2 regions of the Pseudoalteromonas sp. R86517 genome follow, and region 2 is predicted to be linked to the other one. Evidence: predicted binding sites of a transcription regulator. Region 2 holds the regulator's gene; the other holds the start of a gene.
What was found. Region 2 encodes FliA, which starts transcription of late flagellar genes. Its sites were predicted from a motif close to CTAAAGNTNNNNNNNNNNNNGCCGATA; they were not measured.
Positions count from the first base shown of each region.

Region 1: SJY38_RS04805 (VC2046/SO_2500 family protein) is a predicted target of FliA. The motif match lies at 3,106-3,132, and genes of this name have one in related genera.

Region 1 covers NZ_JAXHCB010000001.1:1,055,919-1,074,718, reverse strand. Annotated here, with positions in the region: gene SJY38_RS04830 (NCS2 family permease) at 1-110, opposite strand, end outside; gene SJY38_RS04825 (tetratricopeptide repeat protein) at 228-683, shown strand; gene SJY38_RS04820 (SulA-like leucine-rich domain-containing protein) at 967-1,401, shown strand; gene SJY38_RS04815 (YchJ family protein) at 1,444-1,923, shown strand; gene SJY38_RS04810 (DUF6172 family protein) at 2,051-2,353, opposite strand; gene SJY38_RS04805 (VC2046/SO_2500 family protein) at 2,544-3,071, opposite strand; tRNA gene SJY38_RS04800 (tRNA-Tyr) at 3,184-3,268, shown strand; tRNA gene SJY38_RS04795 (tRNA-Tyr) at 3,317-3,401, shown strand; gene SJY38_RS04790 (M48 family metallopeptidase) at 3,465-4,115, opposite strand; gene SJY38_RS04785 (MHYT domain-containing protein) at 4,425-7,757, shown strand; gene SJY38_RS04780 (two-component system response regulator) at 7,767-8,762, shown strand; gene SJY38_RS04775 (VOC family protein) at 8,759-9,187, opposite strand; gene SJY38_RS04770 (HD domain-containing protein) at 9,189-9,845, opposite strand; gene SJY38_RS04765 (class I SAM-dependent methyltransferase) at 9,986-11,176, shown strand; gene SJY38_RS04760 (PilZ domain-containing protein) at 11,273-11,569, opposite strand; gene SJY38_RS04755 (PleD family two-component system response regulator) at 11,579-11,959, opposite strand; gene hrpA (ATP-dependent RNA helicase HrpA) at 12,034-15,921, opposite strand; gene SJY38_RS04745 (isoaspartyl peptidase/L-asparaginase family protein) at 16,017-17,045, opposite strand; gene SJY38_RS04740 (SapC family protein) at 17,292-17,999, opposite strand; gene pgl (6-phosphogluconolactonase) at 18,338-18,800, opposite strand, start outside.
Region 2 covers NZ_JAXHCB010000001.1:735,405-749,743, reverse strand. Annotated here, with positions in the region: gene SJY38_RS03265 (ParA family protein) at 1-613, opposite strand, end outside; gene SJY38_RS03260 (flagellar motor protein MotB) at 626-1,591, opposite strand; gene SJY38_RS03255 (flagellar motor protein) at 1,597-2,361, opposite strand; gene SJY38_RS03250 (chemotaxis response regulator protein-glutamate methylesterase) at 2,354-3,499, opposite strand; gene SJY38_RS03245 (chemotaxis protein CheA) at 3,551-5,779, opposite strand; gene SJY38_RS03240 (protein phosphatase CheZ) at 5,795-6,562, opposite strand; gene cheY (chemotaxis response regulator CheY) at 6,578-6,961, opposite strand; gene SJY38_RS03230 (RNA polymerase sigma factor FliA) at 7,003-7,713, opposite strand; gene SJY38_RS03225 (MinD/ParA family protein) at 7,740-8,600, opposite strand; gene flhF (flagellar biosynthesis protein FlhF) at 8,593-10,068, opposite strand; gene flhA (flagellar biosynthesis protein FlhA) at 10,091-12,202, opposite strand; gene flhB (flagellar biosynthesis protein FlhB) at 12,408-13,541, opposite strand; gene fliR (flagellar biosynthetic protein FliR) at 13,550-14,329, opposite strand; gene fliQ (flagellar biosynthesis protein FliQ) at 14,332-14,339, opposite strand, start outside.

The sequences.
Region 1 (18,800 bases), 320 kb from region 2:
GGGTTTACAAATACAATGTAAACCATAGTAATGAAAGTAGTGATTCCAGCAATGCTTTCGCGTCGCACATTGGAGTTGTTTTCGCGGAGTTTAAATAGAGCTTCGAGCATAATAGACTTGTGATAGTAAAAAGTGACGTGATTTTACCATAAAATTAAGTATAAACAGGACATTTTACCTTGCGATATACTAAACTGTTGACGTAGAAACTATAAAAAAGAAAATATATGAATAAGACTCAGCCTAGCGGACAAGACTTAGAGCAGCAATTAAACAATATTTTAGATTTTGTAACACAGCCTACAAACCACAGCGCTGAAAACAAGAGTGATGTAAGTGAGCAAACAACACTTAACAAAGCACTGTATTATTTAAAGCATAACCAGGCACCGTTGGCAGCTAAGTGGATGCGCCTTGCCGCAATGGCCGGAAATCATCGCGCCCAGTTTTATTTAGGGTTATTTTTTGTCAAAGGCCAAGGCGTACCAAAAAGCGTATTTCACGCAGCAGCATGGCTGAGTTTAGCCAGCAGCCAAGGCTATGAACCGGCAACCGCTGCTTTAAATGATTTAAGAAAATATATCGACACCAAACGTCTTAAAGACGCTCAGTGCTATGCAGCCAGTTTGTATGAGCAAATCCACCAAATTCAGTTTGCCCACTTAATCCCAAAAAATGACTAACTACTGTATAGCTAACAGCTAAGCACTGTAAAACACACTAAAATAACTGTATAGCCATCCCTTAAGTACTGTATAACGCTGCTACACTTTATACAGTACTGCAAACACCCTCAGCTTTCACTTACACGACTTAAATTATAACACACTGTTTTTAAAGTGTTATTTTTATTATTTATTTTTTAAAACCATTAACTGTATAAAAAATAACAAAAAACGCTTGCACACAACAACTGTATAAACTACTGTATACATGTACTGTATATAAACCCAGTGAGTGAGACCTATGCTACAGCCAATTACCGTAAGAACCGTTAAAAGCTACCAACAACATAATGAAAGTGAGTCGGTAAACTTAATAAAAGTAGAAGATGAAATTTCTGCTACGTTTGAGATGCTAAAAGTGTTGCACCAATACAATAGCTCTAACGCGTGGACCTTACTGATTGCGCCCGACCATGTGCCTAGTAAAGCCTTGCTAGATAGCTGCTCTATAGATACCAGCAAACTGCTTGTAATAAGACAAAAGCATTTAGTAAATTTAGAGTATGTACTTAATTCAGCACTTCATAATGGGAACTTTGCAGCCATTATTACGTGGACAGATATAGTAAGTGAGCAGCAGCTTGTTAATTTATCGCTTAATTTAAACAAAAGAAGCGCTAAGCTATTTTGCTTTACTAAAAAAACCAGCACTACAGCAATATCACTTACTCAATAAGCTTGGTAAAATGCATTTTTAATTTATGTTAATTAGTATTTTATGAGTGTAACTAGTACTAGCGCTTGCTTATGCAACAGTCAGCTTAATTATGGCGACTGTTGCCAGCCTTATCATCTTGATATAAAAACCCCAACAACACCTGAGCAACTAATGCGTTCGCGCTTTAGTGCTTATGCATTAAAAAATGCATCTTATGTATTTAAAACTTACGCCAAAGAAAAACAAGCACAAAACCCAGTAAATGAAATTGCTGACTTTGCCAATAGCTGCCGCTTTGTAAAATTAGTTGTGCGCGATACGCAGCAAAGTGATGAGCGAGGTTATGTTGCCTTTAACGCGTATTATTTTTACCAAAACTTATATTGTGAATTAGATGAGAAATCAGACTTTATAAAAGAGGACGGTGAATGGCGTTATTTAGAGGGTATTATTAATCCGGCCGCCGATATAAAAGTTGCCAGAAACGACCCCTGCCCATGTGCAAGCGGTAAAAAATATAAAAAGTGTCACAGTGTATAAAATAAGCTAAACACTTAGCATAAAATAGCTTTTTATTTAAGCGCTACTCTATACCACTAAACACGTTAATAACTGCCATAAACAAAAATGGACCATCTAGGTCCATTTTCTACAATATTGCTATTGGTTATTCATCATCATCTAGATCGAACGATTCACGCTGCGCAGGTCTAGCTAAAATCTCAACATAGAATGAAGTAAGCGCCTGCTTTTCGATTTCGCTGATCTTGTTGTTAATTTCAGCTACGTGAACAACTTCGGCATCATCGGCACTTGTGCCAAACTTACAGTCAAACGCCCAGTAATCAGCTTCAACAGGTAGCGTTTTATTGCGCTCTCTTTTCAAATATTTTTTCACTTCATGCTTTGCAGCATCAACCATACGAGGGTATTTGATTTTCTCATGATTTAGCGTGAATGTTTTCTTCATTACGTTCCTAATTACCTTGATTTAATGATAATGGCACTCAAGTCATACCATTTGCAGCCATTATAGCAATTGCATTTAATTTGTGGATGCTTTTTTTAAACAAAAAAAGAATTGTTCTATTTTATTGCATAACCGGTTATTAAATATAAGGTGTTTTAGGCTTTTAAAACGCACAAGTGTTAAATTATTTTTATGCGTTAGCAACAAGCAATGGCTTATGTATAGCCTCATTAGTTAAATCGTCATAAAATGCTGCGGCGTCCATTTGTGGACTTGCAAGCGCGGTGTGCGTGTCATTTAAGCGCCTGCGTACTGATAGTTCACAATTATCGATTACTGTTAAAGGAATATGTAACTTGTCATCTCTAATCGCTAGTGGCTCAGGCTTTAAGCAGTGGCTTAATTTTATTGCTTTCATGCCTGCTTGCTCGCCTTGTTGAACAATCATCGACGCGTGCTCTTGCCCTATGGTCATATCAAATTTTTCGGGAGCTAATAATTGCTTTGGTCCAGCACCAAAGCGCTCCCTTAACTGTTCTTCGTCTACATAAGCACTATGCGTTTCACTTTTTGGCAAGTGAAATTGACTAAAATCCAGCACATCGTGCGATAGCATCGCTAATAAAAGTGAGAATTCGCCTCTGCGATTTTCATGCACACTTTTATTTAGCCTAGTCTTTAGTTGACTCTCTGTGATTAACAAATCATCGATTTGCATAGTCTTTAGCCGATTATGATAACTGGTAGATATTTATCGGCTTTATTTCAAATTTCTTTAGCTTTTTTCTTTACTTAAATACGCAGTTTGCTATTATCAGCGCCGTTGCATTGGAGGGGTTCCCGAGCGGCCAAAGGGATCAGACTGTAAATCTGACGGCTCAGCCTTCGCTGGTTCGAATCCAGCTCCCTCCACCACTTTTCTTACCGCTAAGTTAAGTGGGGCCAAATGTAACAAAATAGTGTGGAGGGGTTCCCGAGCGGCCAAAGGGATCAGACTGTAAATCTGACGGCTCAGCCTTCGCTGGTTCGAATCCAGCTCCCTCCACCACTTCTTATCTTCAGTATCCTTTTCTATACCTTTTTCATTACTATTTAAAACTTCATTTTTAGACTAATTATCAAATACCCACTGTAATGTTGCCCCGTGGTTTTTAAGCCATGCTGATGCAGATTTATAATCGGGATAAAAATTAGCTACGCGCTTCCAAAAAGCGCTGCTGTGGTTCAAATACTTTAAATGAGCCAATTCGTGCACAATAACATAATCAATTATACGATGAGGCGCCCCAACAAGGTTAAGGCTAAAGGTTAGCTCTCGCCGAGAATTACAACTCCCCCACTTACGTTTATAACTTCCAATCGTCAATTTAGTCGGTAATGCTTCTGACATCTGTTGGCAATAATAAGCTAAACGCATTTCAATGTAGTTTGTTAGCGTTTCTTCAAGGGCAAGGCAAAGTAACTGCTTGCGTTTTTCAGGCTGTTTTTTTACTCGATTAGAAGTGTAAATAGTAAACTCGCTATCGGATTGCTGAACATGCGAGCGTGTCCCTTTTGCAAAAGTAATGGTATATGGCTTAGCAAAAACCATTATTTGCTGGTTTTTAAACGGGTGTTGTTGAGTATCAATGGCATTAAGTTGTTTATGTAATTGCGCAGTTACCCACTCTTTTTTACTAAACAGCCATTGTTCTATTTGTAGTTTTGGCACGTGCGTAGGCGCATAAACAGTAACTAATTTTTGGCTAACTTTTATTGCCACTGTTTTACGCCTTGCACTGCGTTTTAGCTGATACTCAAACAAGGTGTATGCTCTAAATATAAATAAAAGCGTATTATAAAGCCTTATTTAATCAATGCAGTTATTTAGCGATAAATAAGTGGGCTCAGTGTTTATTATTATTTTTATTTACGCAAAATCACGTCTTATTAATGAAGCACGTTACGCATGTTAATACTTTAATGCTAAAAAGTAACCTCGCTGATTTATAATATAAATTATTAGATTAACAGTTTATTTATAAAATAAATCTATTAAACTAGTTCAATAAAGATACTAATTTGAGCCACTATGCTGTCTGCATTTTTTATAACCGACCACGATCCGAGCCTCATTATCAACGGTGCATATAACCCTATACTGGTTAGTTTATCGGTCATTACCGCTATTTTTGCTGCCTTTTTTACGATCTGGTTGGTTGATGTAGCAAAGCAAACAAAGTTCGAAAGCTATAAACGCTTAGCCAATGTGACCGGTGCCACTGTTTTATCGGCCGGTATTTGGAGTATGCATTTTATAGGTATGTTGGCCTTTTCGTTATGCACAGAAATACACTACGACCCAATCATTACCGTTTTGTCTTTTTTACCGGCGTTTATTGCATGTCAGTACGCTTTTTCGATTTTAGTAAAATCGCAAGGGTCATACAAACACCTTATTATTTGCTCTATTTTACTAGGCTCAGGCATTGGTACAATGCACTACAGCGGCATGGCAGCAATGGAGCTGGCCCCGTTACTACGTTATGATGCAATCATATTTGCTTTATCAATTGTGGTCGCTGTTGGTTTATCGTTCATAGCACTTTTTACGCGTTATCATTTAACGCGTTTGCTACCTAATTTATCACAACTGCAAGCCCGCGCTATTACCGCTGTTATTTTAGGCTCAGCGGTGGCAGGTATGCACTATATGGGTATGGCTGCTACCCGCTTTGTTGCAACCTCTCCGCTTTTACCCGATTACGAAGAGTCAACCACTGAGCTTGCTTTTGTGGCTATTGCCGTAGCTACCGCGACCGTTGCTATAACCTGTGTCATTGCAGTTATAAATGGCATGGTTAGATACCGCTTACTGCTTGAGGAAAAATCGGCGGATGAATCTCGACTAAATGCTATTTTAGGCACTGCTATTGATGGCATTGTGACTATAGATCACACCGGCATTATTTTGAGCTTTAACGAAGCGGCCAGCAAAATTTTTGGTTGGCGAGAAAACGAAGTTCAAGGTCATAATGTAAAAATGCTGATGGCCGATGAAATCGCTCGCCACCATGATGGCTATTTGTCTCACGCCAAAAATGTAGATCTAGGAAAAGTAATTGGTATAAATAGGGATGTGTCTGCCAAACACAAAGATGGCCACCTTTTTCCTATTCGCTTAGGTATAGGGGAAGTTAATCAGCCAGGCCATATGCCGTTATATGTTGGCTTTATCACCGATTTAACCGAACAACGCGCTATGCAGCAAAGTCTTATTGAAAAAGAGCAAAAGTACCGCTCTTTAATGGATAATATGCCTGGCGCTGCTTTTCGCTGTAAGTACGACGAAAACTGGAGCATGTTATTTATCAGCCCAACAGTGGCTGAGCTAACAGGGTACACGCCAGAAGAGTTCACAGAAAGCTGCATTGAACTTAACGACCTTATTTTAAAAACAGATCAGCCAACGGTAAACGAAGCCGTAGCGCAAGCCATGACCTCAAGTTTAAAGTACTCGGTAGAGTATCGTATTCGCCACCGTAACGGCAAAGTTGCCTGGGTATTAGATAAAGGCAGTATTACCTGTGATAAAGATAATAACCCGCAGTGGATAGATGGGGTATTGGTTGATATTACCGAGCAAAAAGAATACGAAGACAAACTTGAACAGGCAAAATTGCAAGCTGAAGAAGCAGCGCACGCTAAGCAATCTTTTATGGCTAATATGAGCCATGAGATCCGCACGCCGATGAATTCTATTATCGGTTTTAGCGACCTACTGATGGACACTCCGCTAAACCAAGAACAGCAAAAACACTTGGTTACAGTTAATAATGCGGCGCGTTCATTATTAAGGTTACTTAACGAAGTGCTTGATACCGCAAAACTTGAGCGCGGAAAGCTAACTATTGAACCCGTTCACTTTAGTTTAAAACAAGTACTCGATAGCATTATTTCGACATTTTGGCTTGAAGCAAAAAAGAAAGACTTGCGTTTAAAGTTGAACATTAAAGATTCTGTTGCCACAACTTACTATGGCGACCCAGATAGGTTAAGGCAAATTTTAACTAACCTCATCGGTAACGCCATTAAATTTACCGAGCAAGGTTCGGTTGAGCTAACTGTAAGTACCACGCAAACTGATCAGCTCTTTTTTGAAGTGCAAGATACCGGCATAGGTATTGCCAAAGACCGTGTTAAAGCTATATTTCAGCCGTTTGTTCAGGCCGATGGCACCACTACTCGTCGCTTTGGCGGTACAGGCCTTGGAACAACCATTAGTAAACAATTAGTAGAGCTAATGGGCGGCACTATAAACCTAGTCAGTGAAGAAAACAAAGGTAGCTGCTTTTACTTCTCTTTACCGCTTAAACAAGGCGATGCAGAAAAAATAGACCATTTCGATGGCCTGCACACTCAATTACCATCGCTAAGGGTACTTGTGGTGGATGATATTGAGCAAAACACCGAGCTGCTTTCGTTATTACTTTCTAAAGATCAACATTTGGTAAGCAAAGCAAGCAACGGTTTAGAGGCTATTGCAATATTCGAGAAACAAGATTTTGATGTCATCTTAATGGATATTCATATGCCTGAGTGTGATGGCATAGAAGCAACCACAAAAATTAGAGCCATAGAAAAGCAAAGGCAGCTTAAATTTACCCCCATTATTGCGTTAACGGCAAGCGTTCTACAGCAAGATAAACTCACAGCTAAACGTGCCGGCATGAACGGCTTTGCTAATAAGCCGATAGATATAAATCAGCTTAACCAAGAAATTGCCCAGGTGCTTGGCTTAGGTATTGCTAAAGATATGGTTATTAGCCAATCAGACCCTGAGGCTAAACACATCGACTTTGAAAAAGGTGTGATGCTTTGGGGTAATAAATGTAAGCAGTTAACCGAAATTGCCAAATTTATCAATGACAGCAATAAACGATTTGATATTTTATTTAACAGTAAGTTATCTGAGATTAAAGACGCCAATAGCCTGATACATACCCTTAAAGGGGTCGCTGGTAATTTAGGCCTAACAACATTAATGAATTTATTAGCCAAGTTAGAGCGCGAGCAAACTTCTGAGCAATCTACAGCGTTAGTAACACAAATAAAAGGCGAGTTAGAGACAATAACGCAATTAATATCAGGCGATGAGTGCGCACAAATCACGCCTGCTGAGAGTGAAAATAATGAACAAAAAAGCACGCTAAGTGCGGCTGAATTAAAGTCACTGTGTGAAACGCTACACCATGAAGCGCAAAGCGCCGAGCTCAACGATGATTTACTTGCGCAGCTTGAAAATAACGCCCCTGCACACTTACAAACTCAAATAAATGAGGTTGTAAACGCATTTGATGAATTTGACTTTGATCAGGCGCAACACGTGCTAGACGGTCTAATTAAAGAGTTTACCCAAGAATGAGAATATTGAATGGATTTTAGCAACGACAAACCACGTATATTAATCGTTGACGATGAACCTGCTAACTTAAAAGTCATGCGAGAAGTATTAGGTAATCAATACCGTATGTCTTTTGCTAAATCGGGCGCTGCAGCACTTGCGCTACTAGAAAAAGAACAGCCTAAACTTATATTACTCGATATCATGATGCCCGATATGAATGGCTTTGAGGTGTGCGAAATACTTAAAAGCACACCCGCGCTTTCGCATATCCCAATTATTTTTGTAACGGCTTTGGGTGATGAAAGCGATGAGTTTAAAGGCTTTGAACTTGGTGCTGTTGATTACATTACTAAACCTATTAGCCCTGCGATTGTGCGCGCACGTGTTAAAACGCATTTATCGCTTGTACAAGCCGAGCAATTAAAGCAAGCCCATGTTGATTTAGTACATCGATTAGGCCGCGCTGCAGAGTACAAAGACACAGACACTGGCGAGCACATTGCTAGGATGAGCCAATACAGTAAATTATTAGCATTAGAATTTGGCATGGGTGAGCAACAAGCAGAGCTACTTCGCCAAGCAGCCCCCATGCACGATGTAGGTAAAATAGGTATTCCGGATGCTATTTTATTAAAACCTGGGCGATTAACCCCTGACGAATTTGACCACATGAAACAGCATGCGGCTATTGGCGCGCAAATTTTAGCAAATTCCTCATCACCGCTATTACAACTTGCCCATAAACTGGCTATAGAGCACCACGAAAAGTGGGATGGCAGTGGCTACCCTAATGGTTTAAAAGGCGAACAAATATCGGTTGAAGGGCGTATTGTGGCTATTGCAGATGTATTTGATGCCCTTACCTCAAAACGCCCGTATAAAGAGGCTTGGGGTGTAGAAGAGGCGCTTGAGCATATGCAAGCACAAGCGGGTAAACACTTTGACCCCCACCTCATCAATTTATTTGTAAATAAGCTCGATGCTATAATCGCAATTAAAAACGCATATCAAGAGCAACACTAAGTATTGCGCGTGCGTGAGCCTTGTTTTACATCACCATATACCGCTTTTATGTGCGGGTAGTCATGAGAGGTTATTTCGTGGCTATTCCCACTGTTATCTTTAAAATAAAGTGAAAACGTTACACCGTGATCGGCCAGTACTGTTTTTATGTTTAAGCCATTTAAATAATCAACCCAACAAATAAACTGTGCACCGGTGGCTGCAAACGCAATACCTTTGCTTCGCCCTTGCCCTTCAAATAACGCTAAACGCGTTGTTTTTGCGCTATCTTCAAGTGTGAGTGGCCCTTTGCCATTTTCATCCCAAAAGACAAGCTCTTCAACTACGCTAAAGCCTAGTACCTGCTTGTACCACTTTAGCGCTTCTGGGATGTTTTCAACATTAAGGTGGCAATGATCAATGCCCGATAATAAAGGAGCGCTCATATTATTGACCAATTTCTGATTTTAGCTGCTCTAAAAACGCATGCATATACTCTGTGCGTCGCTCTGCCTCGGCTTTAGCTGAGGGCGTATTCATGCTCTTAGCAATATGAAGCAATTTAATAAAAAAATGATCAAGGGTATAGGTTTTATCATCTGCTTCGCGGTTAACGCAAAATGGGTCATCAGGGTTATACAGTAAGCGGCTAATAGAGCCCCCTACTTTCATACAACGGCTAACGCCTATTGCACCGAGTGCATCCATTCTATCGGCATCTTGCACGATTTGCGCTTCTACAGTTTTAACCGCTATATTGGCGCTAAAGCTATGGGCAGCAATAGCATGATGAATATCATCAAACAAACATGCGTCGTAGTTAATTGATTTTAAAAACGCAATGGCTTTATCTGCCGCCATAGTAGATGCTTTTGCTCTATCAGGGTGGTTTTTTGCCACCGCAACACAATCGTGCATCCACGCCGCTGGCAAAACAATATTCATATTGGCTTGCTCGGCGTGACATAATTGAATGGCAACACGCACTACGCGTTCAATATGCGTTATGTCGTGTGCTACATCGGCATGTATTAACGAAGTAATAAATGAGCGACATTGAGAATCAAGCTGTTGTAACTCAGGGCTTAAAGCAGTGTTGGCCACAGTGATGTTCCAAAAAACTAATTTATATGGGAATTATCCGTACTTTAACGTGCTTTACACCTCCCTTGCAAAACATTCATTGTATGTTGCCCTATGCTTGACTAAAATACAGCGCTTATTTATTACAACTGAGAAGCCTTATGTCATCTGCCGTTTACCTACAAGCTGGTCGCGAAAAATCATTAAAAAGAAAACACCCTTGGTTATTTTCAAAAGCCATCAAAAAAATTAAAGGTAAACCAGGCTTAGGTGATACGGTCACCATTCACGACAGCGAAGGTAAATTTTTAGCCACCGCTGCTTATAGCCCTCACTCACAAATAAGAGCGCGAGTGTGGAGCTTTGATGAAAAAGAAGTAATAGACCAACACTTTTTTGAGCGTCGCTTACGCCGTGCTTTAGATGCTCGCGAGCATGCAATAGCCGAAGGCGGTTTAACTGGCTTTAGGTTGTGTGCTGCTGAGTCTGACTACTTGCCAGGTGTAACCATTGATAAGTTTGATAACACCTTAGTTTGCCAATTACTAAGTGCCGGCGCTGAGCGCCATAAAGGTGAAATTGTAGGCGCGTTAATGGCTATTTTTCCTGGCGCGAATATTTATGAGCGCTCAGATGTAGACGTGCGCACCAAAGAAGGCTTAGAACCTATTAAAGGTGTACTGTGGGGCAACGAACCTTCAGAACCTGTGGTTATTGAAGAAAATGGCTTAAAGCTTGAAGTAGACATTTTAGAAGGTCATAAAACAGGCTTTTACCTGGATCAACGTGATAGCCGCGCAGCACTTGAGCGCTTTTCAAAAGATAAAACCGTATTAAATTGCTTTAGCTACACAGGTACTTTCTCACTTTACGCACTGCGTGGTGGCTGTAAACACGTCACTAATGTTGATGTATCACAACCAGCACTGGATACCGCTAAGCGTAACGTAGAGCACAATAACTTAGATTTAAATAAAGTCGATTTTGTAAAACAAGATGTGTTTAAGCTATTACGCCAATACCGTGAGGAAGGTAAACAGTTTGACACTATTGTGATGGACCCACCAAAATTTGCAGACAACAAAGCGCAGTTAACCGGTGCATGTCGTGGTTATAAAGATATAAACATGATTGCTATGCAAATATTAAAACCAGGCGGTACATTACTTACCTTCTCGTGCTCTGGATTAATGGAGCAAAACTTGTTTCAAAAAGTGGTAGCAGACGCTGCGCTAGATGCAGGTAAAGAGCTATTGATTATGGAGCGTTTAAATCAAGCGGCCGATCACCCTATTGCTGGCAGTTACCCTGAAGGCTTTTACTTAAAAGGCTTGATTTGTAAGGTTTACTAAAAATTATTGTTATTACCTACAAGGACGTAGGTAATAAAATCGAACGTTGATTAACACCCACAATCGCAAAAGCCAGCCGCTTGGTGTTTATTCAATTTAATTAAACTGAACTATTTCTAATCCTGCGGTAATGGTGCCATCGTCTTCTTTGCTAGCACGTATAACTTTAGCCGTTGCATTTAAAGAGGCAATACTTGGGTGAGTCGATTCTATATTAACCTGTAGCAAAGTATCGAGCTCAAGCAAGTCATCTAAATGAAGTGATAACCCAGTGGCACTTAAATCAACACATTCTGCGGTATAATTTAGCCCAGCAACTGGCTCTATTGTTGTTAATTGCGCAGGGGTATTAACCTGCATACGTCTAAAATTGCGCTTATCTTCAGTAAACATGCATCACCTTTAAACAACCGTGTTTATTTGCTCAAATAAAGTACCCATCGAAAACGGTTTTACTACATAGGCATCACACCCTGCATCAAAGCCAGCTTGCTTTTCCGAGGGCGACTCTAAGCCCGAAACCATAACAACAGGTATATTTTTAGTCTCAGGCGTGTGCTTAAGCATCCGACATGTATCATACCCATCGAGGCCAGGCATACATACATCAAGCAAAATAATATCCGGCGGGTTAGCAATGGCAGACGCCAAACAGCTTTTACCCGAGTCAGCATAACTAACATCAAATTTTGAAGTCAGGGCAGATTTAAGCATTTCATAATTGAAATACTCGTCATCTACAACTAACAATCGCTTAATCTTATGTTCAACCGATGAGGACATAGGTATGTCGCTTCCTTCTCAACCAAAAATAAATCCTTCTATTAAGGTACTAAGCTTAATAGAAAATGCAAGTTTTATTCTATCTCTTTTATCGCATTCATAACGCGTTTTGCAGAAATAGGATATGGGGTACCTAAGGTTTGCGCAAACAGTGACACCCTAAGCTCCTGCTGCATCCAAAAAATAGCGTTTACCTGTTGCGGAATAGGCAAGCCTTTTGGAATTTTATTTACGAGCTTTTTGTACTCTTGCGCTACTTTTTCAAGTTCTAAAACGCACAATCTATCGCGGTTAGGATCAACAGGCAGTTTTTCTAAACGTTTTTGAATCGCTTTTAAATAACGAATTAGGTCGGGCATTTTATTCGCACCGTGAGCACTGACAAACCCTTTGAAGATAAGTGACTCAAGCTGCGATTTTATATCGCCATGGGCAGTTATCATAGTTAAATCGACACGCCCTTTCATTTTTTTATGTAACGCGTGAGCGATGCTTAAAACTTGTTCAACCTGTGTGGCAATTTCTACCACAGCATCGCCTAGCTCTCCCCTAATTTGCTCTTTAACTTTATCAAAAGCGTCTTCATCGCGTATATCGCCATGCTTTATTAATAAGCTGTCTACGCCGGCGGCAATACAATCATCAATTAAATCTGCAATTTTCCCAAACGGGTTAAAGTACAAGCCCAGTTTGGCTTTATTAGGCAAGTTTTGCTGAAGGTACTTTATTGGCGACGGCACATTTAATAAAACTAAACGCCGTAAACCTTGCTGATGCGCTTGCTGAGCTTTTTCTTCACTATCAAAGAGCTCAATTGCCGCTGTGGATTTTTTATCTACCAGCGCTGGGTAAGCTTTTATTTCGTATTGGCCTTGCTTTTTAACGTACGAGGCAGGCAAAGCGCCAAAGTCCCATTGTGTTAAATCAGCTTTTTCAATGCCTTTATCAGCCACCTTCGATAGCGTATCAGTTACTTTACCTTGCAGCTGTGCTTTTAGTTTTGCTAAATCTAGCCCGCGTGCAAGCAATTTATCGTGCTCATCACGCACCTCAAACTGCAACCTTAAATGAGGCGCCAGTGCGTTTAAATCCCACGCTTCTATATCTACTTTTACGCCTGTCATTCTTAGTAAGCGTGTAGTAAGTGCATCAAGTAAGCTGCCTTGCATAGGCTCAATGGCTGCCAGTACAGCATCAGCGTAATTGGGAGCAGGTACAAAGTTACGACGTAACGACTTAGGTAACGATTTAATTAAACCACTTATTAGCTCATGCCTAAAAGCAGGTATGTGCCAATCAAACCCGGTTTCTTGCACTTGGTTTAAAAGTGCTACCGGTATTTGTACAGCCACCCCATCAACAGCTTGTCCTGGATCAAAATGATAGCTCAGCGGCAAAATGATATTATCTTGCTGCCATGTATCAGGGTAATCAAACTCAGTAATATTACTTGCACCGTGCTGCATAAGCTCTTCACGGGTCATGTATAGGTAGCGTTTATCTTTTTGCTTTTGGGTTTTATACCACTTTATAAAGGCTGCACGGTTGTTGATTTCTTTAGGTATTTTTTTATCGTAAAATTCAAATAACGTTTGCTCATCAACCAAAATATCGCGACGTCGCGATTTATGCTCAAGTACCTGAATATCTTCTATTAGCTCGCGGTTGTACGCTAAAAATTGCTCATTTAAGCCAAGCTCTTGCTCTACAAGGGCGGTGCGTACAAACAGCTCACGGCTAACTTTAGGATCTATATTGCTATACACACAGCGGCGTTTATTAACCACCAATAAGCCGTACAAGGTTTGTTGCTCGAACGCGATAACAGCGCCTGGTTTTTTCTCCCAATGCGGCTCAGAATAGCTTCGTTTTACTAAATGCTGTGCAAGGGGCTCTACCCAATTAATATCTATTTTGGCATTAATGCGTGCGTATAGTTTACTGGTCTCTACCAGCTCTGCCGACATAATCCATTTGGGGCTCTTTTTAAATAATCCAGAACCCGGAAAAATATGAAACTGGCTATTACGAGCGCCTTTATATACTTGCTTTTCGTCTTTAAAGCCTATGTGACTTAACATGCCGCTCAGTAACGCTTTGTGTATTAGCTCAGAGTCAGCCACTTGCGTGGTGGCTTTAATTTTCATTTCGTTGCACACAGTGCTTATTTGATAAACAATGTCTTGCCACTCACGAATACGCATATAAGCTAAAAAGTCTTTTTGGCACAACTTTCTAAACTGGCTATTTGTCAGCTCACTTTGCTGCTCTTCTAGGTAATTCCAAAGATTTAAAAAAGCAATAAAATCTGAGTCAGGGTCATCAAAGCGACTGTGTTTTTCGTTCGCTGCGGCGCGTTTTTCTTGCGGGCGCTCTCGTGGGTCTTGAATCGACAGCGCTGCCACAATAATAATAACTTCTCGTAGTGCACCGAGCTTATTAGCCGTCAACACCATTTTAGCTAAACGCGGGTCGACCGGTAGGCGGCTAAGCTCACGCCCTGATTGCGTTAAACTCGTTTGATGGCGCTTTTTACTCGGCTTAATCGCCTGAAGCTCTTCAAGTAGGGTTAAACCATCGTTAATATTGCGACTATCTGGCGCTTGTACAAACGGAAACTCGCTCATATCGCCAAGCCCTAATGCCAACATTTGCAAAATAACAGAGGCTAAATTAGTGCGCAGTATTTCTGGGTCTGTAAATTCAGGGCGAGATATAAAGTCATCTTGCGAATACAAACGAATACAAATACCCGCTTCAACACGGCCGCAACGTCCCATACGTTGGTTCGCACTTGCCTGAGAAATAGGCTCAATAGGTAAACGCTGTACTTTAGTACGATAGCTGTAACGGCTAATACGCGCTGTACCTGGGTCTATTACATAACGAATACCCGGCACCGTTAATGAAGTTTCGGCTACGTTGGTTGATAAAATAATATGGCGGCGCGAATGCGGGGCAAATATACGATTTTGCTCTGCGTTAGATAAGCGCGAATAAAGTGGTAATACGTCGGTGTGTTTTAAATTACGTTTAGAGAGCGCCTCTGCGGTATCGCGTATTTCGCGCTCGCCATTTAAAAATATGAGAATGTCCCCTGGCCCTTCAGCGCACAGCTCATCTACCGCATCAAAAATACCTTGCAGTTGGTCGCCTTCGGCTTCCATAGCGCCTTTATTTATATCGCTTATAGGGTTATAGCGCACCTCAACGGGGAATGTACGTCCCGATACTTCAATAATTGGCGCATCATCAAAGTGCTTTGAAAAACGTTCAGGATCAATGGTCGCCGAGGTAATAATAACTTTTAAGTCGGGGCGCTTTGGCAGTAAGTTTTTTAAATACCCCAAAATAAAATCGATATTTAAGCTGCGCTCATGGGCTTCATCAATAATGATGGTGTCGTACTGATTTAAAAAGCGGTCTTGTTGTATTTCGGCGAGCAAAATACCGTCGGTCATCAGTTTTACATACGTATTATTAGAAACCTGATCGCTAAAACGTATTTTAAAACCGATTTGTTGGCCAAGTTCACATTTCATTTCCTCAGCAATGCGGTTAGCTACACTGCGCGCGGCTAAACGTCTTGGCTGGGTATGGCCAATAAAGCCATCAACCCCACGGCCAAGCTCTAAACACATTTTTGGTATTTGTGTAGTTTTACCTGAGCCTGTTTCACCGGCAATAATCACCACTTGATTATTCGCAATGGCGTCTTTAATGACGTCCTTTTTTTGACTTACCGGTAATTGCTCAGGGTACGTTACAGCGGGCAGCTCAGCTAAACGTTTTTCACGTAGCTGCTGGCTGCGGGTAATATCAGCCGCTATTTTTTCAAGGGCATTGGCCTGCTTAGTCTCGTCTTGTATTTTTTTTACGCCATGTAAGCGTTTTTTAAATATAAACTGATCTTTTTTTAAGCACGTTTTAAGCTCGCCAAACAACTGACCTAGGTTTACCACCCGCACACCTTATAAATTTAATAAATGAGGGCTAATAGTATCAAAATAAACGCGCAGCGTTAATCCTACAATCCCTATAAGGCTTATATATCACGCTATTGGTTTTTAAAAATTCCCACAAAGGTTGCTTGCGTGTTTGATTTGCTCGCTCGGTACATGCCCGTGGTATTAAATGGCATACTAATATGACCTTTAGCATCCACAATAATAACCCCACCTGTACCACCTATAGGCGCAAGCACTTGGTTAATAACCTCATCCCCAGCTTGTTCAATGGTTTTATTTTGATATTTAACGCGTGCACAAATATCACTGGCAACACTGTAACGAATAAAATACTCGCCGTGACCGGTGGCCGACACCGCACACGAATCGTTTTCAGCAAATGTACCCGCGCCAATAACAGGGGAATCGCCAATGCGGCCAAAACGTTTTGCGGTCATGCCACCTGTAGATGTACCTGCGGCTAAATTGCCGTTTTTATCAAGTGCCACTGCGCCTACGGTGCCCATTTTATAATTTGTTGGCAGGGCCTTATGCGCAGCTTGGTAGTTTTTGCTGGTTGCTTTTTCTAATTTTTGCTTTGCTTTTAAAAGTGCTTCATAACGGTGCTTAGTATCAAATATATTATTTTCTATCAGCGCAACGCCCTGCTCTTTTGCAAATTCTTCAGCGCCTTGACCACTAAGCATTACGTGTACTGAGTTATCCATTACTAAGCGGGCTAATTGAATTGGGCTTTCTATGTGCTTTACGCCAGCGACCGCACCCGCTTGACGGTTTCGCCCATCCATTATTGAGGCATCAAGTTCATGGCTGCCATCATAGGTGTACACTGCACCACGCCCAGCATTAAAGTAAGGCGACTGCTCTAATACTTCAATAGCAGTGGTGATTGCATCTAAACTTTCGCCGCCCTTTTCAAGTACGCTGTAACCTGCTTCAACAGCTTCGGCTAGTTTTGCTCGGTAGGCTTTTTCTTGCTCTGGGGTAAATTTTGCTTTTTCAATTGTGCCTGCTCCACCATGAATCGCTATAGCAAACGGGGCTTGTTCACTTAATACTTGCGTGCTTAGTGTTAAGCAGCCGCTGGCTAAAACTGACAATAAGAATGTTTTTTTCATAGTGCGCTCTTTTTTAAATTTAGTATTGAATTTACTTTGAATGGTTACACGTATTTTTTCAACTAATATCAACGGTATTAAGTTAGCACTTTATTTAAGCACTTAATAAACAGCCTAATAATAATGCGAAATACGAGGGTGTTATTTCCCTTCATCACCCCTACTTTTTAACCCAATTGGCATAGAGTAAGTTTAATGGCACAAAAAAAGCGCCATCAGGCGCTTTTTAGCTAAACGTGTATGTAATTACGCGTCTTGCTTAGCTTTTAAACGTGCTAAACGTGCTACTTGGTGAGTAGATGTTAAGAACGAATAGATAGGTGCTAAGTAACCGCGCTTACGAAGCTCTAAAAATTCTTCATCGCTAAGCGAGTTAAGTTTTTTCTCATCGATAAGGTAAATACCGTTGATGTCTTTTTTCTCGCCTTTAATGTCTACAGTTAGCGTTTGCGCTACTAGTAGCTCTTTATCAGCTAAGTATTTAGTGAATGCTTCTGTTACTTGAGAAAACTCAATGAAAGACACTAAAGACTCTTTACGACGCTTTAAGTAGTCAGTTTCTTCACCGTTTTCAAATAATGCGTTACCTTCTTCTTCACCTACAAGCGAGCTTGCTTCGTCAATCACAATACCGTACTGATCTTGCTCAGGGTGCTTTACTAGACCTAATGGGTAGCGCGTTGATGCCATAGGAGCAAAAGCTGCTGTCCATTTACCATCTTCTACAAACAGGTTTTCGCCTGGCTCTAGGCCAAACATTGCAACTGCTTGGAAAGTACCGCTTTCGTTGTTTTTAACAAAAGACATTGGGAATTCATTTGCTACGCGTGCAAACTCATGTGCAACTACTGGCACTAAATGTTGAGTTTTCATAAATTCAACGTTGATGCCGTTTTGAATTTTAGTGTTGGCATGCTTTTCGTTGTGTAAAGGCTGTACTTGTTGCTCCGCCATGTTACTGCTCCGTTTATTTTTAATATATATGTTTCATTGTTAATGCCTTTAGGCTAATGCTTTTGAACGAAAAAAGGAAGGGAAAGTTTTATGACAACCGTCATGAAAAAATAAAGTTTAACTAAATCTAGGCGTTGCTAAAAAACAGACAATAAAAACGCAACCAATACGCTCAAAAACAGTACAAATAACGGGTAATTTTAATACAGCGCCATAAAAACCATTAACATTGGTTAACAGTTTGACGGTATTTTTTGAATAGGTTTAGCACGTTATTTAGCCAAATAAAAAGGCAGCTTAATTAAGCTGCCTTTTTAAACTGTAAATGAGCGGCTAAATTAAGGCGCCCAATACACTTCAATATTTATGCTTGGGTGGTTTAGCACAGCGCGAAGTGGCATATCGTTTACATCGCCACCCGCTTTAGCTTGCTTGTAAACCGCTAGCTTTTCTTCACCACTGATCAGGAGTTTAACCACTTTAGAGTTTGCTATTGCATTTAAAGTCAGTGTCATACGCTCTGTAATGCTGCCTGTCACGTCGCTTTCTATTGCATTAATAGCACACACAGTTTGCTGTGTTGTTAAACCATGCTCAAGGCCCTGCGCATGTGGGAACAAAGACGCTGTATGGCCATCTGGGCCCATCCCTAAAATTGTTACATCATACGGTGCTTTTAAAGCGCCATAAGCGGCTTCACATACTTGTGTACCTTGCTCGGCCGTTGCTGCATCGTTTTTCATGGTAATAAAATTAGCGGCACTGCCGTAATTTTGTAACAAGGTGCTTTTTATAAACGCT
Region 2 (14,339 bases):
TTTGCAACGTTTTGTAGGCTTCAAGCGACGCTTTAGTGCGCTTATCATACATAGTAGGGATTATAGTATATTGGTACTGTTTCGCTTGAGAGCTTTGCATTAATTCCATAGTGCGCATCATTCTATCAAGCCCTTTGAGCGCCAAAAACTCAGTTTGCACAGGCACTAAAATACGTTCGCTGGCGGCTAATGCGTTCACCATTAAAACACCTAAAACGGGCGGGCAATCAAGCAGCGCATAATCGTAATGTTCACTAATTTTTGCAAGTGTTTTTTTTAAAATTAAGCCCATTCCCGTTTTATTGCCCATGCTTCTATCGAGGGTTGCTATAGCCATCGTCGCGGGCAATATATCCAGGTTTTCCATGGTAGAGGGGCACAATGCTTGAAGTATTTCTTCACTTTGCATTGAGGTGCCGCGAGCAAAAATATCGTACACACTGACTTCTAAATCTTCAGAATCAATACCAAAATAGTACGTTAGTGAGGCGTGAGGGTCGGTATCAATGAGTAATACGCGTTTACCTTGCAAGGCCAAAATACCAGCAAGACTGACAGCCGTTGTGGTTTTACCTACACCGCCCTTTTGATTTGCTACTGTCCAAATCTTCACATTAAGTCCTAATTACTGTTCATTGCGCGTGGTGATTCTGATGCCACCATGAGGTAAACGAATTATTTTAATAGAGTTATCATCAGAGGGAAGTTCCACCTCTGGCTCAGGCGCAGCTTGTTGCACTTGCTCATCAGGCTCAGCTTCATTTTCGGTGGTTTGTTGTACTAAGCCATACTTAGAAAGCGCAATAACAACTTTACGATTCTCTGCTCGACCCGCTGCGGTGTCGTTATCGGCAAAAGGTGAGTATTGCCCATACCCCTCGATTGCCATTCTAGCTGGGTTAATTCCTAACGCTTCTAATTCAACTAAAATAGAGGTCGCCCGTGCAACTGACAACTCCCAGTTAGAGCGAAACATTTCATTGCGAATACTTTCGTTATCTGTGTAACCTCTTACCCTTATGTAGTTATCTACTGGGGCAATAATATCTTTTACAATTTTTACGACTTGTTTTGCTCGCGCGTGGGCCACAGAGCTACCACTTGAGAAGAGCATTCCTGAACTTAGCTCAATAATAAGCCAATCTTGGTTGAGCTCTAAACTTGCTTCTCCATCACGAATTTCATCAATAAGTGCTGAATGTAATTTAGTTAACAGACTATCGAGTGGTTTACCTAAATGTTTTTGTTTTATATTGCTGGTATCACTATGTCCATCTAGCAGCTCTGGGCCAGACTCCTGTTTTTGAATGCTCTCACCGTACAATAACTCTTGCTCTGGGGTAACACGGTCAGTAAGTAGCCCTTCACCAGTAACGCCCTCACCTTGTTGCGATTGCTGCCTTGCTGATTTGTCAAAAACCTGTTCTAGGGAGTCTGAGAGGATTTGAAAACTTTCTTCTTTATTTATGGCAATGGCATACATAACCACAAAAAAGGCAAACATAATGGTCATATAATCAGCATAAGAGACTAACCAACGTTCTGTATGTTGATTTTTTTCAGCTGATTGACGTAAGCGCCGGCGTAACATAAAAGTTACTCTACCACGACATTGGGGCGCTCTGTGCGATAAGCTTCAAGCTTTAATTCTATGTTTATAGGACTTTCGCCAAGGCTTATAGCAATCACCCCTTCGGCCATCATTTCATGGTAAAGCATTTTTTGATCTACTCGCTGCTTAAGCTTATTGGCCATAGGTAAAAATAATAAGTTAGCTAAACCCACCCCATATATTGTTGCAATAAATGCGGTGGCGACCCCTGCACCTAGCTTTTGAGGGTCGGTAATAAATGACATTGCTTGAATAAGGCCAAGTACAGCCCCTAAAATACCTATAGTTGGGCTATATCCGCCCATGGCTTCGTACACTTTACTTGCTTCAAGTAAGCGGTCTCGTTCAAGCATTAAATCTATTTCTAATGTGTCGCGTAACTTTTGCTCCGAACACCCATCTACTAGTAAACTAAGCCCTTTTGCTGCATAAGGATCTGGGTGACTAAGTGCCTCTTTTTCAAGCGCTAAGTACCCTTCCTGACGAGCTTTATGCGACCACGTTTTAATTTGCTCTATGGCTTGCTCAATATTGTACTGGGGTGAAAAAAACACCCAATGGCTCATGCTTAGCGTTTTTTTAAAGGTGCTTATGGCCGTTTGCAACATAACAGCCCCTAAGGTGCCGCCAAGTACAATAATAAGTGCAGGGCCATTAAATAACGCCGTGACAACGCCCCCCTCTAAAGAGTAACCAATCGCTATAGCGCTCAGCGCAATGATTAACCCTAAAACAGAGAGCTTATCCACAACCAGTCTCTCTTTTTATTCTTGCTGCTACGTCGTTTAACGCTAAATGCTCAGAGGCAAGCCCAGCGTTGGCAATAGCTTGAGGCATACCGTATACAACACAGCTTTTTTCATCTTGCGCCCAAATTGTTGCGCCAGATTGCTTAAGCATTCGCGCGCCATCACGTCCATCAGCGCCCATGCCGGTTAAAACAATAGCAAGTACATCTCCTTGGTAGCTTTTGGCAACACTTGCAAAAGTCACATCAACGCTTGGTTTGTAGCTTATACGTTCACTATTATCTTCAAATACACGCAACGTTTTGTTACCACTTCGCCCCTCTACCATCATTTGCTGTCCACCTGGGGCTAAGTAGGCTGTGCCGGCTTCTAGACTGTCACCTTGTTGCGCTTCTTTAACGCGTATTTTGCAAAGGCTATTTAAACGTGCCGCAAACGCAGGCGTAAATGCCGCCGGCATGTGCTGAATTAACAAAATAGGGTGTGCAAAGTTAGCAGGTAATTGGGTTAATATAGTTTGTAAAGCAACTGGCCCGCCAGTTGAAGTGCCAATAGCCACTATTTGATAGTGTTTACCGCTGGCACGCGTGGGCATACTGGATGTAGTTGTTGTCTGCACTGGGGCAGCACGTTGAAAGCTTCTATCAGGTTGTTTAAGCGATGAGCTTGTTGTGGCAAGTTTGCTTGCAGATGGAGCAGTAGTCTTACTTGATGTTAATGGCCTAACAGGGCGCGGTGCACGCCTGCGACCAATTTCCTTCACTTTAGCTTGCAATAACTTAATTGCATCTTCGTTATTTCGTGCAATGTCTTCAAACTTTTTCGGTAAAAAGTCCATAGCTCCGGCATCAAGTGCATCTAAAGTTGCGGTTGCACCGTCGCGAGTTAATGAAGAAAACATAAGTATTGGCGTTGGGTTACTCGCCATAATTTCTTTTACTGCGCTAATACCATCAAGCACAGGCATTTCTACATCCATGGTGATCATATCTGGACGTAACTGCGCTGTTTTTTCTACGGCTTCTCTACCGTTAACAGCAAAACCTATTACTTCAATACCGCTGTCTTGTTCAAGAATTTCGCTTACTCGACGGCGAAAAAAACTGGAATCGTCAACAACTAAAACTTTTACGGCCATTGCGCTCTCTTATTAAATTTATGTGTAGGCATACACAGGTATGCCTACATTTTATCCTGCGTAATGCTTAAGCATATTAGGTACATCCAGAATCAGCGCAATACCACCGTCAGATGTAATTGTTGCACCAGCCATTCCTGGCGTACCTTGTAATAACGCATCAAGAGGCTTAATAACAACTTCTTCTTGGCCAATTAATGAATCAACCACAAAGCCAACTTGCTGAGTACCTATTTGTACAATTACCACATGACCTTGCGCTTTTCGCTGAGAACAATCAGCACCTTTAACTAGCCAATGCTCTAAGTAAAATAGCGGTATCGCTTTTTTACGAACAATAATTGTAAGCTGACCATCTACCACATTGGTTTTGGTTAAATCTAAGTGGAATATTTCACTCACACCAGCAAGTGGTAACGCAAACGTTTGCTCACCAACAATAACCATCAGCGTAGGTAAAATAGCCAGTGTTAATGGTACTTTTATCTCTAAAATAGTCCCTACGCCCAACTCTGACTGTATACTCACAGAGCCATTAAGCTGCGTAATTTTAGTTTTTACTACATCCATGCCTACGCCACGGCCAGAAATATCAGATATCTCTTCTTTGGTCGAAAAGCCTGGTGCAAATATTAAGTTATACGCTTCTGTATCTGATAAGCGACTTGCCTGATCATGGTCAATAACGCCTTTACTGATCGCTATTTTTTTCAGTTTTTCCGCATCCATACCTGCACCATCATCTTTAATGGTTAACAAAATATGGTCGCCTTCTTGCGAAGCCGATAATGTAACGTTACCAGTTCTAGGCTTACCCGCAGCTTCACGCGCTGCTGGCATTTCAATACCGTGGTCAACTGAGTTTCGTACTAAATGCACCAACGGATCGGCCAGTGCCTCAACTAAGTTTTTATCTAAATCGGTTTCTTCACCTACAAGCTGTAAATCAATTTCTTTATTTAAGCTACGGGCTAAGTCACGTACTACGCGAGGGAATCGGCCAAACACTTTTTTGATAGGCTGCATTCGCGTTTGCATTACTGCACCTTGAATATCAGCAGTGACCACATCAAGATTTGATATCGCCTTACCCATCGCTTCACTGTCTGTATTGGTCGCTAAACTGACCAACCTATTTCGTACTAATACCAACTCGCCAACCATATTCATTATTTGATCTAAACGCTTTGTATCAACACGTACTGTGGTTTCAGCAGGTGGAGGCGTAGCTTTTTTAGGTGCAGCGCTACTCGCTGGTTTTTCAGCCACTTTAGGTGTAGGCGCAGCGGCTTTAGCCGCCGGAGCTTGTTTTGCTGCAGGTGCTGGCGTAGGCTTTTCTGGCGTAGGTTTTGCTGGCGTTTGTGCTACAGGTGCAGCCTTAGGTGGCTGCGGTGCAGGTGTGTCAGCTTCTTTTGATTCTGGTGCGGCGCCTTTACCGTGCAGTTCATCAAGCAGTGCTTCAAATTCATCATCGCTGATTTCATCATCACCGCTATCATTTGCAACAGCCGCCGGTGGTGCTGTGTGTTTTACTTCTGGCTCACTGCTTGAGGTATCTCCTGCAACAGGACCAAAACTACCTACACCGTGTAATTCATCTAATAAACTGTCAAATTCATCATCGGTAATATCTGAACTTGAATCTGGCTCTGCACTTGCACTTGGTTGCGACACCGGGCTTTGGCCTTTGCCGTGTAACTCATCGAGTAAGCTTTCAAATTCATCTTCTGTAATTTCATCAATTTGCGTGCTATCTGCTGAAGGGCTTGAACCTGCCGCATCAAATAGTTCATCAAATGCAAATGGGTCTTCATCATCTGTTGCGCTAACGGGAGCTGCGGGTTCTTGTTCAACAACGTCGGGGGCTGTTTCAGTAAGCTCGTCATCCGTAGGCGGTTGACCAAGTTTGTGAAGGGTTTCTAATAATTGAGGGTCTGCTGGGTCTGGCTGTTCGCGGTTTTGAATAGTGGCAAACATTTCATTAATGGTATCTAGTGCTTGTAAAATCACATCCATTAATTCTGAATTAACAGTTCTAACCCCTTGGCGTAAAAGATCAAATACGTTTTCAGCACCATGACAGGCATCAACAAGCTCAGTCATAGCTAAAAAGCCTGCCCCCCCTTTTACGGTATGAAAGCCCCTAAAAATAGCATTTAGTAACTCAGTATCTTCTGGGTTATTTTCTAGCTCAACTAACTGTTCAGATAAAAGCTCTAGGATTTCTCCAGCCTCTACAAGAAAGTCTTGTAAAATATCTTCATCGACTTCAAAGCTCATGCAGTTACTCTCCTCTTAGAAGCCCAAACTTGATAATAGGTCATCGACCTCGTCTTGGTCAGATACAACATCATTTCGCGACTCTTTATCAATAATAGGGCCTTCAGGACCTGCTAATGTTTGTGCGGCAACCAGTTCTTCTGTTTCTTGTTGTTCTTTACTTTCAACAATGCTGTCATCTTGTGCAGCAAATGCTGTTAAAAGGTGGATTAAACTTTCTTCTACTTCTCTGACTAATTCAATTACACGGCGGATAACCTGGCCTGTTAAATCTTGAAAATCCTGCGCCATTAGTACATTGGTCATTAAAGTTTGCAACTCATCAGTTTTATGATGAGAGCTGTTCATAAACTTGTCGATGCTGTGGCATAAGGTTTTAAACTCGCCCAGCTCTATTTCGCGGTTCATAAGCCTATCCCAAGTAGGCTTAATATGTGCAATTTCATCTGCTAGCTGCTGCGCAATAGGAAGGCTTGCTTCGACCGCATCCATTGTCTTATTAGCTGCATTTTCTGTCATTTCCATGACATAGTTTAAGCGCTTTTTCGCATCCGGTATTGCATCAGTGGTTAAATCGGTTAAACGCGTATCAAGTTCAAAGCTTTTAAGGGCTTCGTGTAATTGGCGTGTTAACTTACCTACTTCAGCAAAAAGCTGCGATTGCTCTTGAGAGGCAGTATCTAAAATTAATTGATCTGCTTTATCTTGCTCACCATTTTCTAAAAAAACGACGAGCTGACGAGCTTGTTCTAAAGTAATTTGAGGCGCAGCTGGTGCTGACATAAGCCTCTCCTCTCATTAACCTAAGCGTTCAAACACTTTTTCTAATTTAGTTTTCAAAGTACCAGCAGTAAATGGCTTAACAATATAGCCATTAACACCTGCTTGCGCTGCCGCTATTATTTGTTCTTTTTTAGCTTCTGCCGTCACCATTAAAACCGGAATATGTTTTAATTTTTCGTCAGCTCTAATGGCTCTTAGCAAGTCAATACCCTGCATGCCTGGCATGTTCCAATCGGTTACAACAAAGTCAAAAACCTGATTTTGCAACATAGGTAATGCTGTAGAACCATCGTCAGCTTCTTGAACATTCGTGAACCCTAGGTCACGCAACAGATTTTTTATAATACGTCTCATTGTAGAGAAATCATCAACAACAAGAATTTTCATGTTTTTATCCAAAACATCCTCCGGTGAGGTCTTAACCTATAATTTACTTACTACTAGTTTATCCAGTCATTGATTTTTGCTTTGAGCTTAATCATCGCCTGACCATGTATCTGACTTACACGCGATTCACTTACATCGAGTATATGCCCAATTTCTTTTAAATTCATTTCATCGTTGTAATACAAAGAAAGCACCATTGCATCTCGCTCTGGTAAAGACTTTATTGCCTCTAACAATGAATTATTAAACCGTTCATTTTTAACATTATTAAATGGTTTGTCTAGCGCTAAATCTTGACCTGCAGGGCTAATAACATCTTCATCTACCCCTAGGTCTTCTATACCAAGCACTTTACTGGAATTAACATCATTTAAAATATGATGGTATTCTTCTAGCGAAATATCAAGTTTTTCAGCTACTTCAGTATCTTTTGGTTCTCTATTTAAGCTATTTTCTAATTCTGTGATAGTTTCGGCTACTAATCGGCTTTTACGGTGCACCGAACGTGGTGCCCAATCCCCTCTGCGCATTTCATCAAGCATAGCGCCGCGGATACGAATACCAGCAAACGTTTCAAAGCTTGCCCCTTTACTGGCGTCAAAGTTTTTTGAGGCCTCGATAAGGCCAATCATTCCCGATTGAATTAAGTCATCAAGCTGAACGCTAGGAGGAAGGCGAGCTATTAAATGGCACGCCACTTTTTTGACAAGCGACGCGTGCTTTTCAACAATCACATTTAAATTTTGTGTTGATTGATATCCCATAGCTCTTTTCACCGATGTTGTCATAATCAGCCGTTTACTAGCTTCTCAATGAAAAACTCTAAATGTCCTGAAGGTTGATTAGGTATAGGCCATTTTACTGCTTTTGTCGCTAATGTTTTAAACGCGACTGCTGCTGGTGAATTAGGGAAAAGATCGACAATTACTTTTTGTTTACGCGTAGATTTACGCATATTTTCATCATATGGAATAGTCGCAACAAGCTCCATAGACACATCTAAAAAGCGGTCTGTTACTTTAGAGAGCTTTGCAAAAAGCTCTTGGCCCTCGCGCATACTGCGCACCATGTTTGCAACAATTTTAAATTTATAAACGCCATGCTCGCGGCTAAGTACTTTAATAAGCGCGTAGGCATCAGTAATAGAGGTCGGCTCATCACACACCACCACCATGACATCTTGCGCTGCACGAGAAAAACTCAGCACCATGTCAGAAATACCAGCGGCGGTATCTACAATTAAAATATCAAATTCGGTATTAAGCTCACTAAAGGCACGAATTAACCCAGCATGCTCAGATGGGGTTAGCTCCACCATACTTTGCGAACCTGATGTAGCAGGCACGATTTTAATACCGCCTGGGCCTTCAACTAAAATCTCGTCAAGTTCGCACTCGCCTGAAAGGACATGAGATAAGTTTTTTTCAACACGTAGTCCTAGCATTACATCACAATTAGCTAGGCCTAAATCGGCATCTAATACTAATACACGATTACCCTGCTGCCCTAAAGCAATAGCAGTATTTAAAGAGACGTTGGTTTTACCCACCCCTCCTTTACCGCCAGTGACAGCGATAACTTTTACGCCGTTGTTGTTGTTTTGACTCATTTTGCGCAGGCCGCTTGCTTGATCTAATACTGTGTTAATCATACATCCCTACTGTGCTTGGCGCCACTGCTTGGTGCCTTGAATGTTGTGCTTTTGCTCTTTTTAAATACAATTGCTCAGCTTTTTTTACTAGTTTTTCAGCATTTGCAACGCGAATATCTTCTGGTACACGCTGACCATTAGTAAGATACCCTATTGGAAGACGATTTTGAATCGCTATACTAATAATCTCACCTAAACTTAATGATTCATCTAACTTAGTGAAAATACAACCGCTTAGCTGAACCTTTTTAAAATGTCTTACGGTTTCTTGCAGTACATTTATTTGTGCTGTGGCACTTAATACTAAATAACTACGTATATCTACTCGCTGGTTGCGCATTAACGTATTTAATTGCTCTGTAAGGCGTAAATCACGTTGGCTCATACCCGCTGTATCAATTAATACTAGACGCTTATTGCGTAAATGATATAAAACTTCGGCTAATTCATTGGCATCTTTTACTTGTTTAACACCACAACCAATAATACGACCATACGTTGCAAGCTGCTCATACGCACCAATTCTGTATGTATCAGTGGTGATTAGGGCAACTTTGTCGGCGCCATACTTTTGTGCGCCTAATGCGGCAAGTTTAGCAACTGTGGTTGTTTTACCTACACCAGTAGGCCCAACAAGGGCATACACACCCCCTTGGCGAAGAATTTCGTTATTGGTGGTTTGCATTTGATCTTCAACCATTTGCAATAATGCTTTCCAACCTTGCTGACGCGATACGTCATCTGGGATAAAACACGCCATTTGCTCTGCAACGTCTTTATCTATTCCCATGCCAACTAAACGGTCAATCATGCATGCACGTGTAGGGTCGCGACGTGCCATATCTTGCTGCATTAAACCCGATACTTGGTGTTCTAATAACTGGCGAATTGCGTTCATTTCATCACGCATCGCGCTCATTTGGGCGCTTTCGTTGTTATTAGCTTGACTACGCGGTGCAACCGGCGCATCTAAATCGTCAAAGTCTTGATCTAAGTCATCAAAGCCTAGGCTGTCTGCTTGGGTTTGCATGCGTTTTGGCGCTTCATTTTCGCGAGCAAACATATTTGTCGTACGTGGCTGTGCTGGCTCTTGGTAATGCTCAGACGTATCAATACCTGATTGCGAAAACATAGAGGCTAGCTCAGGAGAGCGAGGGCGTGGCGACTGACGCTCTAATAAAGCTTGTAAGCTATCAGCTACTTTTGCTTGTGGCTCAGGTTGCGCACGCTTAGGCTCTGGCTTTACAAAGTTATGAGTAGGCTGTTGCACGGCTCTTTGCGGAGCAGGCGCTGCCTGTGGTTGTGCTGCGGCTTTAGGGGCTGCTTTGTCGTAATCTACTGCGGCAACAATTTCTACACCATTAGCGAGTTTTTTGTTCGACATAATAACGGCATCAACACCTAGCTCATCTTTAACTTCTTTCAGTGCGGTGCGCATATCTTTGGCAAAAAAACGTTTAATCTTCATGGTTCAACCCCTGTTAAAATCTTTATTGTTGGCCTACTGAGCTGACAATCTTAATCTGTCTTTCATCTGGTACCTCTTGATAAGACATCACCCTTAAACCCGGTATGGTGTACTTAACAAAACGAGATAACACAGTGCGTAACATTCCTGACGTTAGCAATATTGAAGGTTCTCCGGCCATTTCTTGATTCTGATGCGCTTCGTTTAATGATGTTTGAAGTCGCTCAGCAAGGCTTGGTTCTATTCCGGCACCTTCGTCGCCTGCATTTTGTAATGACTGATGCAACATCTGTTCCAACTCAGGCGCCAAGGTTATGACAGGGATTTCTGATGACATTCCCACAGCGTCTTGAACTATTAAACGGCGCAGCGAAATACGCACTGCAGCTGTTAAAACATCGGCATCTTGGCTACGTGGGCCGTACTCTACAAGGGTTTGAACAATAGAGCGCATATCACGAATAGCCACACCTTCGTTTAATAAATTTTGCAGTACTTTTACAACGGTTGTCAGTGGTAGTACTTCTGGCACTAACCCTTCTACTAAACGTGGATGGCTTTTAGCTAACATATCAAGCAGGTTTTGAACCTCCTCATGCCCTAGTAATAATGCGGCACTGTTAGTTAATAACTGGCTAATGTGGGTGGCTACCACAGTGGCTGAGTCAACCACGGTGTAACCTAGTGACTGTGCTTCGTCTTTTTGATCAGGCTTTATCCATACCGCATCTAAGCCAAATGCAGGGTCTTTGGTTTCAACCCCTTTAATAGGGCCAAATACTTGCCCTGGGTTGATGGCCAGTTCATCGCCATGTTTGAGTTCGCCTTCACCACTTGAAACACCCATCATGGTAATACGGTACGCATTAGGGTCTAACTCTAAGTTATCGCGAATATGTACAGGCGGTACTAAAAAGCCAAGCTCCTGAGATAACTTTTTACGCACCCCTTTAATTCGGTTGAGCAGCTCACCACCTTGAGATTGGTCAACAAGCGGAATAAGCCTGTAGCCAACTTCTAAGCCAATAACGTCAATTTGTTGTACATCGTCCCATCCAAGCTCTTTTTGCTCTTGCTTGTTTGCAACGCCAGTACCGGCAACGGCACCACTTTCAGCCTCTTGGGCAGCTAGAGCAGCGGCTTTTAATTTTTGCTGCTGAGTAAAGTAAGCTAAGTAGCCAAGTAGTGCGCCTAAACTTAAAAAAGCAATATGAGGCATACCCGGAACCAACCCCATAATGATTAAAATACCTGAGGCGATAAATAATGATTTTTCGTTACCTAATTGGGCTTTAAATTGCTCACCCATGTTATGTGATTCGTTTTGGCGAGTAACAACAATAGCAGTACCAATAGAGAGCAGTAATGAAGGAAGCTGCGCCACAAGGCCGTCACCAATGGTAAGTAAAGTATATACTTCCATTGCGCGGCTAAAGCTCAAGTCATGTTGGATCATGCCCACAAATAAGCCGCCAACAATATTAATAATTAATATCACGATACCGGCAATGGCATCGCCTTTTACAAACTTACTCGCCCCATCCATAGAGCCGTAAAAGTCGGCTTCGCGGGTTACTTCACTGCGGCGCTCACGTGCTTGCTCTGCACTAATAAAGCCAGCGTTTAAGTCGGCATCTATCGCCATTTGCTTACCCGGCATAGCGTCTAACGTGAAACGAGCCGATACTTCAGAAATACGCCCAGCACCTTTGGTTATTACTACAAAGTTTATGATGATCAAGATTAAAAACACCACTAAACCTACCGCGTAGTTTCCGCCAATAACCACTGAGCCAAACGCTTCAATTACCTTACCAGCCGCATCGCCCCCGTTGTGACCCTCAAGGAGCACCACGCGTGTACTGGCAACATTTAGGGCTAAACGCATGATTGTAGCGATTAACAGTACTGCGGGAAACATACCAAATTCGAGGGGTTTCATGGTGTAAACAGTCACCAGTAAAACAACTAAGGCAAGGGCAATATTAAATGAAAATAATATATCAAGAAGAAATGGCGGCAGCGGTAAAATAACCATACCCAGCGCTGCAAGTACTAGTAGCGGTGTGCCAACACCTTTGGCATACTCTTTTTTATCTTTGTTAAGTTGTTGTAATACCGCTTTAAAATCCATAACTCTACAATTCAATAAATTGACACTAGCCTGAAATTGCAATAACTATTCCAAGTATAGAGCCAGCAATAGATTCATTGAGTATTGATACAAAATTTAAAGCAAGTGAGAGACAAGAGCGAATGGGCTTTATGGTTTGAATTTGCAGCCCCATGTTGGTATTTAGGCAAGGCGCTCCTGTAAAGTGTGGTTAGCTCAGCTTACCCTAATCGTATTTAAAATCATCCGGAATAGGCAGTTTAGACTTAAGCGGAATAGGTCGTTTACCACGCCCTTTTTTAAACCGTTTAAGCTGAAATACATAGGCTAAAACTTGAGCGACAGCGGTAAATAGCTGATCTGGGATCTGTTGGCCTATTTCAGCAGTATGATAAAGCGCCCGCGTAAGCATAGGGGATTCTACAATCGGTACTTCGTTACCTTTGGCTATCTTACGAATTTGCATAGCCATTTCATCTACCCCTTTGGCAAGTACAATCGGTGCACCTGCTCGCTCAGTATCATATTTTAGCGCCACAGAATAGTGAGTAGGATTGGTTACAATTACGTCGGCATCGGGGACATCTTGCATCATCCTTCGCTGCGACATTTGCCTTTGTGTTTGCCTTATTCGCGCTTTAATTTGCGGATCACCCTCTGAGTTTTTGTACTCGTCTTTGATCTCCTGCATAGTCATTTTAAGTTGTTTGTTGTGGTTATAACTCTGATAAGGCGCATCTATTGCGGCAATAATCACCAAAGTGCACGACAACCCTAAAAACATCCACGAGAGTATTTCAAGGGCATGAATTATATTACTAGGTGCGCTTTCAATACTTAAATGCAAAATTTCATCAAAAAAAGTTTGAATCAAAAACACCGCAAAAATAGCCACCAGCGCAAACTTTAATATAGATTTTACAAGCTCTATCGCTGCTTGTGGGCCAAACATGCGCTTAAAGCCCTTCATTGGCGACATTTTACTGGGTTTAGGTGCTGCAGCTTCCCAACTAAAATTAAAGCCACCGAGTAAGGTATTTCCTATAAATGCTGCAATAACAATAATTAAAACAAACATCGCCATAGGAAACAGCAGCGCACTGGCCACCTCACTCCACACCGCAAACATTTTAGTGGTGTCGTAGGTTTCACTGCGATTTAAAGACAGCATCCTGCCCATAATATTGTATAAGCCTTTGCCTATTTCGGGCCCATACAACAGCAACGAAATTGCAGAAAAAATAAGTACAAACATAGTCCCTAGTTCTTTTGAGCGTGCTATTTGACCTTTCTTTTTAGCATCTTCGAGCTTTTTGGAGGTGGGTTCTTCTGTTTTTTCTTGTCCTGAATCTTCAGCCATTGCCCCTCCTACACCGTACAGCCAACAAGGCTACACATTAGCTCAATCATTTTTAACCACTGAAACTCAAATTGGGTTACAAAATTACCCAAGGTGGCCCAAATAATCATTAAACCGGCAACTAATGTAAACGGAAAACCTATTGAGAAAATGTTTAATTGCGGTGCTGCGCGGGTCATAATACCAAATGAAATATTAATAATGAGCATGGCCGTTAGGGGGGCTAAAGCCAATACCAATGCAGTGGTAAACATCCAGCTGCCCCACGTTACTATGTCCCAGTAATGATCAACAGCCCACCACTGGCCATTTATAGGCAACACCGAAAAACTATGCACCACCATTTGAATCATCATTAAATGGCCATTAAAAACAAAAAATAACAAAGTCGCTAAAATTAAGTAAAACTGGCCAACTGCAGGCACGCTCGCACCATTTGAAGGGTCTATAACAGAGGCAAAGCCCAAACCGGTTTGCATTGCCAGTATTTGCCCAGCAAGCACAAAGGTATTTAGCATTAGCGTAGAAGCAAATCCTATCGCAACACCTATCAACATTTGCTGTATAACCACCAGCACCATTTCAAAAGAAAATAAATTAGTAAATGTAGCAGGAGGCAGCGCTGGCACCACTAAAAACGTTACCACTACCGCCAATCCCATTTTAATGCGTTTAGGTACGTTTTGTGCGCCTAAGCCCGCCATAATCATGATCATAGAGCTGATGCGAACTAAAGGCAGTAAAAAATCACTTAACCATTGAATAACAACAGAAAAAGGAAATTCCACAATTAGCCTG